Regions from separate parts of the Streptomyces sp. NPDC025793 genome, predicted to be linked through region 2. Evidence: riboswitches for the same ligand, from Rfam matches in the RefSeq annotation. Region 2 holds a riboswitch; the other holds the start of a gene.

Region 1 (3,199 bases), on a different contig from region 2:
AGGCAGTTCATGACCCAGGCGAGCTGGGCGTGCTCGGGGACATGGCTCTGCACGAAGAGGGTGCAGCGGTCCGGGTCCAGGCCTGCGGCGAGCAGCTGGGCGGCGGCGAGCCGGGTGTTGGCACGCAGCTCTGCCGGGTCCTGCGGGACCGTGATCGCGTGCAGGTCGACGACCATGTAGAAGGCGTCGTGCGACTCCTGGAGCGCCACCCACTGGCGGACGGCGCCGAGGTAGTTGCCGAGGTGGAACGAGCCGGCGGTGGGCTGGATACCGGAGAGCACGCGGGGTCGGTCAGCAGAGGCCATGTTCATCATTCTCTCAGGTGTGGACAGTGGCGACGGCACCGATCCGACCCCGCGCGCGGCAGCGGGTCAGCCCAGGTCGACCTCGGGGTACAGCGGGAAGCCCGCCACCAGGTCCGTCGCCCGCTGGGCGATCTCCTCGGCCACCTTCGCGTCCAGGACGTGGGAGGCCTTGCTCGGGGTGCCGGACTTGGTGCTGCCCGGTTCCGTCGTCGCAAGGACGCGGTCGATCAGGCCCGCGACCTCGTCCATCTCCGCCGTGCCCAGGCCGCGGGTGGTGAGCGCCGGGGTGCCGATGCGGATGCCGGAGGTGTACCAGGCGCCGTTCGGGTCGGCCGGGATGGCGTTGCGGTTGGTGACGATGCCGGAGTCGAGGAGGGCCGACTCGGCCTGGCGGCCGGTGAGGCCGTACGACGTGGCCACGTCGATCAGGTTGAGGTGGTTGTCCGTGCCGCCGGTCACGAGCGTGGCGCCGCGGCGCGTCAGGCCCTCGGCCAGCGCGCGGGAGTTGTCGACGATGCGCCGGGCGTAGTCCTGGAAGGCGGGCTGCCGGGCCTCGGCCAGGGCGACGGCCTTCGCGGCCATGACGTGCGGGAGCGGGCCGCCGAGGACCATGGGGCAGCCGCGGTCGACCTGGTCCTTGAGGGAGTCGTCGCACAGGACCATGCCGCCGCGCGGGCCGCGCAGCGACTTGTGGGTGGTCGTGGTGACGATCTGGGCGTGCGGGACCGGGTCGAAGTCGCCGGTCAGGACCTTGCCGGCGACCAGACCGGCGAAGTGCGCCATGTCGACCATCAGGGTCGCGCCGACCTCGTCGGCGATCTCGCGCATGATCCGGAAGTTCACCAGCCGGGGGTACGCCGAGTAGCCCGCGACGATGATCAGCGGCTTGAACTCGCGGGCCTGGGCGCGCAGCGCCTCGTAGTCGATCAGGCCGGTCGCCGGGTCGGTGCCGTAGGAGCGCTGGTCGAACATCTTGCCGGAGATGTTCGGGCGGAAGCCGTGGGTGAGGTGGCCGCCCGCGTCCAGGGACATGCCGAGCATGCGCTGGTTGCCGAAGGCCTGGCGCAGCTCGGCCCAGTCGGCCTCGGTGAGGTCGTTGACCTGGCGGACGCCCGCCTTCTCCAGGAAGGGGACCTCGACGCGGTCGGCGAGGACGGCCCAGAAGGCGACGAGGTTGGCGTCGATGCCGGAGTGCGGCTGGACATAGGCGTGCCGGGCGCCGAACAGCGCCTTGGCGTGCTCGGCGGCGAGGGACTCCACCGTGTCGACGTTGCGGCAGCCGGCGTAGAAGCGGCGGCCGATCGTGCCCTCGGCGTACTTGTCGCTGAACCAGTTGCCCATCGCCAGCAGCGTGGCCGGGGAGGCGTAGTTCTCGGAGGCGATCAGCTTGAGCATCTCGCGCTGGTCGTGCACCTCCTGGCCGATGGCGTCGGCGACGCGCGGCTCGACGGCGCGGATCACGTCGAGGGCGGCGCGGAAGGCGGTGGACTCGGTGGAAAGGGGCTGCTGCTCAGGCATCGGGGACCTCCGGACGGTGTGCGTACAGCGTTCACGTTCGGCCCAGGCGCACGGCACTGTTTTCCCGCGGGACCGCTGTCCCGCAGGGCCGCTCCCTGATGGTCGGTCCCATCCCAGCGCGCCAGTCACGGCCCGTTGATCAGCCTACCGGGCGTGCCGCGCACGACAGGCCGCGCGTCCACCATGCGAGCGAGGATGGGGTGAGGGCATCGAAGGGGGCACCGCCGCACCGGGAGCGATCATGACCACCGCCGAAGATCTCATCGCCGCCGCCGACGCGCACTGCGCGCCCACGTACGATCCGCTGCCCGTCGTCGTGGCCACGGCCGAGGGGGCATGGCTGACGGACGTGGCGGGCCGCCGGTACCTGGACATGCTCGCCGGGTACTCCGCGCTGAACTTCGGGCACGGCAACCGGCGGCTGATCGAGGCGGCGACGGCGCAGCTGGGGCGGGTCACGCTGACGTCGCGCGCCTTTCTGCACGACCGGTTCGCCGCGTTCTGCACCGAGCTGGCCCAGCTGTGCGGGATGGAGATGGTGCTGCCCGTGAACACCGGCACGGAGGCGGTGGAGAGCGCGGTCAAGACGGCCCGGAAGTGGGGGTACAAGGTCAAGGGCGTGCCCGCGGAGATGGCGAAGATCGTGGTCGCGGGCGGCAACTTCCACGGGCGTACGACGACCGTGATCAGCTTCTCGACCGACCCGGAGGCCCGGGCGGACTTCGGGCCGTACACACCGGGCTTCCAGATCGTGCCGTACGGCGATCTGACCGCGATGCGGGCGGCGCTGACGGAGAACACCGTCGCGGTGCTGCTGGAGCCGATCCAGGGCGAGTCCGGGGTGATCGTGCCGCCGGCCGGTTATCTGGCGGCGGTGCGGGAGCTGGCCCGGGAGCGGAACGTGCTGTTCGTCGCCGACGAGATCCAGTCGGGGCTCGGGCGGACCGGGCGGACCTTCGCGTGCGAGCACGAGGGGGTCGTGCCGGACATGTACGTGCTGGGCAAGGCGCTGGGCGGCGGGATCCTGCCGGTGTCGGCGGTGGTGTCGAGCGCGGAGGTGCTCGGGGTGTTCCGGCCGGGCGAGCACGGGTCGACGTTCGGCGGGAATCCGCTGGCGTGCGCGGTGGCGCTGGAGGTGATCGCGATGCTGCGCACCGGCGAGTTCCAGACGCGGGCGGCCGAGCTGGGCGCGCGGATGCACCGGGCGCTGGCCCAGCTGCCGGCCACCGGCGCGGTGACGGCGGTGCGGGGGCGCGGGCTGTGGGCCGGAGTGGACGTCGCCCCGCACGTCGGCAGCGGGCGGCAGGTCGCGGAGCGGCTGATGGAGCGCGGGGTGCTGGTGAAGGAGAGCCACGGCGCGACGATCCGGCTCTCGC
Region 2 (3,199 bases):
ATAGCGGCCGTCAGGACTGAAGGCGAGCCCACAGATGACACCAAGGCGTCTCAGCTTGAGATCTGCAACCAGGGAATCGGATTCGACCTGGCCGAGCCGGAGTGTTGGAGTGTCCCGGAGTGGATGGTCGGTGGCGACAGCCAGGATATCCCCGGAGGGGCTGAAGGCCGCAGCAGTCACGTCCGGTTGAAAGGGCCAGGGCGAGAAGCGACTCTTGTACCAGCTCGGGGTTCCCAGAAAGACTCCTGAGCGCGGCTTCCACAGACGTACACCGCTGCCTCCCCAGCTGGCCAGTACGTCCCAGCGCGCGCTGAAGGCCACACCCTTGACCGGCTCTGAGGACGCGGAGTGCCCGGTCAGATCGCGTCGGGCTTCTCCCGTCTGCGGATCCCGCAGGCTGATGTGGCTCTGGGTTCCGCTGGTGGCCAGCGCCGAGCCGTCCGGGGCGAAGGCCACCGAGTCCACATAGCCTTTCACCGCTGTCTGGTGCTGCAGTTCGCCGCTGTGTGCATTCCAGAAGGACAATTCCGCGCCGGCGCCGAGGAGGGTCTGCCCGTCAGGGCTGAAGCCAACAGCCCTGACCTCGGGCGCCTCGATCGTACGGATCAGGGAATACTTCGGAGTGGAGGTACGAGGGCGGTATACGGGTGGCAGGCGTTGGCCCGGTGTGAGGTTTGCCAGCGTCTCGGCGACGTTCTTGGCGTCGGGTCGTTGTCTGGGATCTTTGGCCAGCAGCAGGGCTGTCAAGTCCTCCAGCTCGGGCGGAAGGTCCGGCCGCAGGCTGCCGATGCGGGGCGCCGGCTCCTCGACGTGCTGCTGCATCAGCCGGTAGACGGGCTGGTCCGGGGCAAACGGTGGCCCGCCGGTGAGCAGCGCGAACATCACGCAGCCCAGGGCGTACATGTCGCTTCGGCCGTCGACCGGCTTCGCGAGGCACTGCTCGGGCGCCATGTACGCGGGCGTGCCGATCACGTGGCCGGACGTAGTCATCTGGGGAGTCGCCGGGCTGCGGGCGATGCCGAAGTCGCAGATCTTCATGCGGTCGCCGTCAGCCTGGAGGAACAGATTGGCCGGCTTGACGTCACGGTGGATGACGCCGCTGCCGTGGGCGGCGTGGAGCGCGTCGGCGACTTGCTGGACAAGGCCTGTCACCCGGTGGACCGGCATCCCGTCCGGCTGATGCGTTATGACGTGCGCGAGATCGCTGCCGTGGAGGAGTTCCATGACGATGAAGGGGCGGGTGTCATGGATTCCCGCGTCGTGGACCACGGTGATGCCGGGATGTTGCAGTCTGGCGAGGACGTGTGCCTCCGCCTGGATGCGCCGCACCGCCTGGGGGTCCGCGGAGGCGGACAGCACCTTGACTGCCACCTGGCGCCGCAGGAGTGATTCATCGTGTGCCTGCCAAACCTCCCCCATGCCGCCCCGCCCCAGCATGCGCTCCAGGCGGTACCGCCCGGCGAGTACATCTCCCGAGTCCATCGACCATCCCCCTCGCGGACCACCAACGCAGCGGCCTGCCATGACAGATCCCCGTGTCGAATGAACACGATGTATCCACTGTGCCCTTTCGCGCCCTTCTGCGAACGTCGCTCCTTGAGCTGGACGATGCGGTCAGCGCCGTACAGAACAAGTAGGTCCTCATGCGGATTGCGGCCGACATTGAGCAGCAGGCGCATGGCATGAAGGGGCTGATGACTGCGGTCCGACAGCGCAGGGCCATGGGCCTTCACCCCAAGGCCGGAGCAGTTGTCAAGATCTGTGGATGGGGCCGTCCGCCCGGGGTGCGCCGGTATGGTGAGTGCGGGCCGTAACTGGCGCTGAGGTGGAGTACCACCGGGGAGCGGCCTGACGCCTCGTCAATGCCGTGCGCCTGGGCACTTCACCGTGGAGCTCAGGAGTGGCACGTGATGGAGACGCAGCAGGCACGGCTGATGGAAGGTACGGCCCTCGCCCGCCGAATGACCGAGACCAGCGCGGCAGCCGCCGAGGACATCCGTCGGCGCACCGGGGCGTCCCCCTGTCTGGCGACTGTGCTGGTGGGAGAGGACCCGGCCTCGGTCACCCATGTCCGGATGAAGCAGGCCAGGTGCGCGAAGGCCGGCATTCACTCGCGGCACGTGGCCCTGCCCGCCACGGTGAGCACCAGCGGCCTGGTGGAGGCCGTCACCGCGCTGTCCGAGGATCCGGACGTGCACGGCATCCTGCTCCAGCACCCGGTGGGACCGCACATCGATGAGCGCGCCGCGTTCGAGGCGATCACCCCGGACAAGGATGTCGACGGGGTCACCATGCATTCCTTCGCGGCGATGGGGTCCGGCCTGCCTGGCTTCGTCTCCTGCACGCCCGGAGGGATCATGCGCCTGCTGGACGAGTACGAGGTCGACCTCACAGGAAAGCACGCCGTCGTGGTGGGACGCAGCCCTATCCTCGGCAAGCCCGTCGGCATGCTCCTGCTCGGGCGGGACGCCACGGTGACCTACTGTCATTCCCGCACCGTTGATCTGCCCTCGATCGTGCGCGAGGCGGACGTCCTGGTGGCTGCGGTCGGTCGGCCGCGCTTCATCAACGGGGCGGACGTCAAGCCCGGAGCCGTGGTGATCGATGCGGGCTATAACCCGGGCAACGTCGGGGACGTTGACTTCGACACGGCACGGCAGCGGGCAAGCCTGATCACTCCCGTGCCCGGCGGTGTCGGTCCCATGACCATTGCTGTCCTCCTTGCGCAGACCGTTGACGCGGCAGCACGTCAGCTCATCGGGTGCTGACCGAGGAGGAGCTTGCGGCCTGGGCCGGTCGGCCGCTCAGGCTGCCAGTTCCTCTCGCTCGACCAGGACGCCGTTCTCGAACTTCGCTCCGGCCCGGACCAGGGGAGCCAGGTGGCTCCGGTGATCGCGCGCCGGCGGGCCTGAGCGGACTCGACGAGCTTGAACACCATCGCCAGGGCCGCCGCTGGGCTGCCCGCACCGCGGGTGACCTTCGTCCGCAGCTTCACCGTGGAGAACGTCGACTCGATCGGGTTCGTCGTCCGCAGATGGACCCAGTGCTCGGCCGGGAAGTCGTAAAACGCCGGCAGTTCGTCCCGGTCGTCGGTGATCTTCGCGACGGCCTTCGGCCACTTGGTCCCGTAGGTGCGGGCGAACGCCTCGATCGCCCGCTCTGCGTGGGCCCTGTCCTCGGCGTTGTAGATCTCCTGCAT

What was found. Region 2 has a riboswitch for ZMP and ZTP ahead of ACZ4MF_RS43650 (bifunctional 5,10-methylenetetrahydrofolate dehydrogenase/5,10-methenyltetrahydrofolate cyclohydrolase). Riboswitches for the same ligand answer to the same signal wherever they lie in the genome.
Region 1: linked by a shared signal. The riboswitch ahead of ACZ4MF_RS27995 (glycine hydroxymethyltransferase) and the one ahead of ACZ4MF_RS43650 (bifunctional 5,10-methylenetetrahydrofolate dehydrogenase/5,10-methenyltetrahydrofolate cyclohydrolase) in region 2 are both predicted to bind ZMP and ZTP.

What each region holds. Positions count from the first base shown of each region.
Region 1 covers NZ_JBVHMR010000016.1:117,969-121,167, reverse strand. The annotation lists gene trpS (tryptophan--tRNA ligase) at 1-314, opposite strand, end outside; gene ACZ4MF_RS27995 (glycine hydroxymethyltransferase) at 372-1,823, opposite strand; ZMP/ZTP riboswitch at 1,857-1,962, opposite strand; gene rocD (ornithine--oxo-acid transaminase) at 2,065-3,199, shown strand, end outside.
Region 2 covers NZ_JBVHMR010000056.1:2,767-5,965, reverse strand. The annotation lists gene ACZ4MF_RS43655 (WD40 repeat domain-containing serine/threonine protein kinase) at 1-1,482, opposite strand, end outside; ZMP/ZTP riboswitch at 1,801-1,886, shown strand; gene ACZ4MF_RS43650 (bifunctional 5,10-methylenetetrahydrofolate dehydrogenase/5,10-methenyltetrahydrofolate cyclohydrolase) at 1,911-2,768, shown strand; partial or broken gene ACZ4MF_RS43645 (IS256 family transposase) at 2,805-3,199, opposite strand, start outside.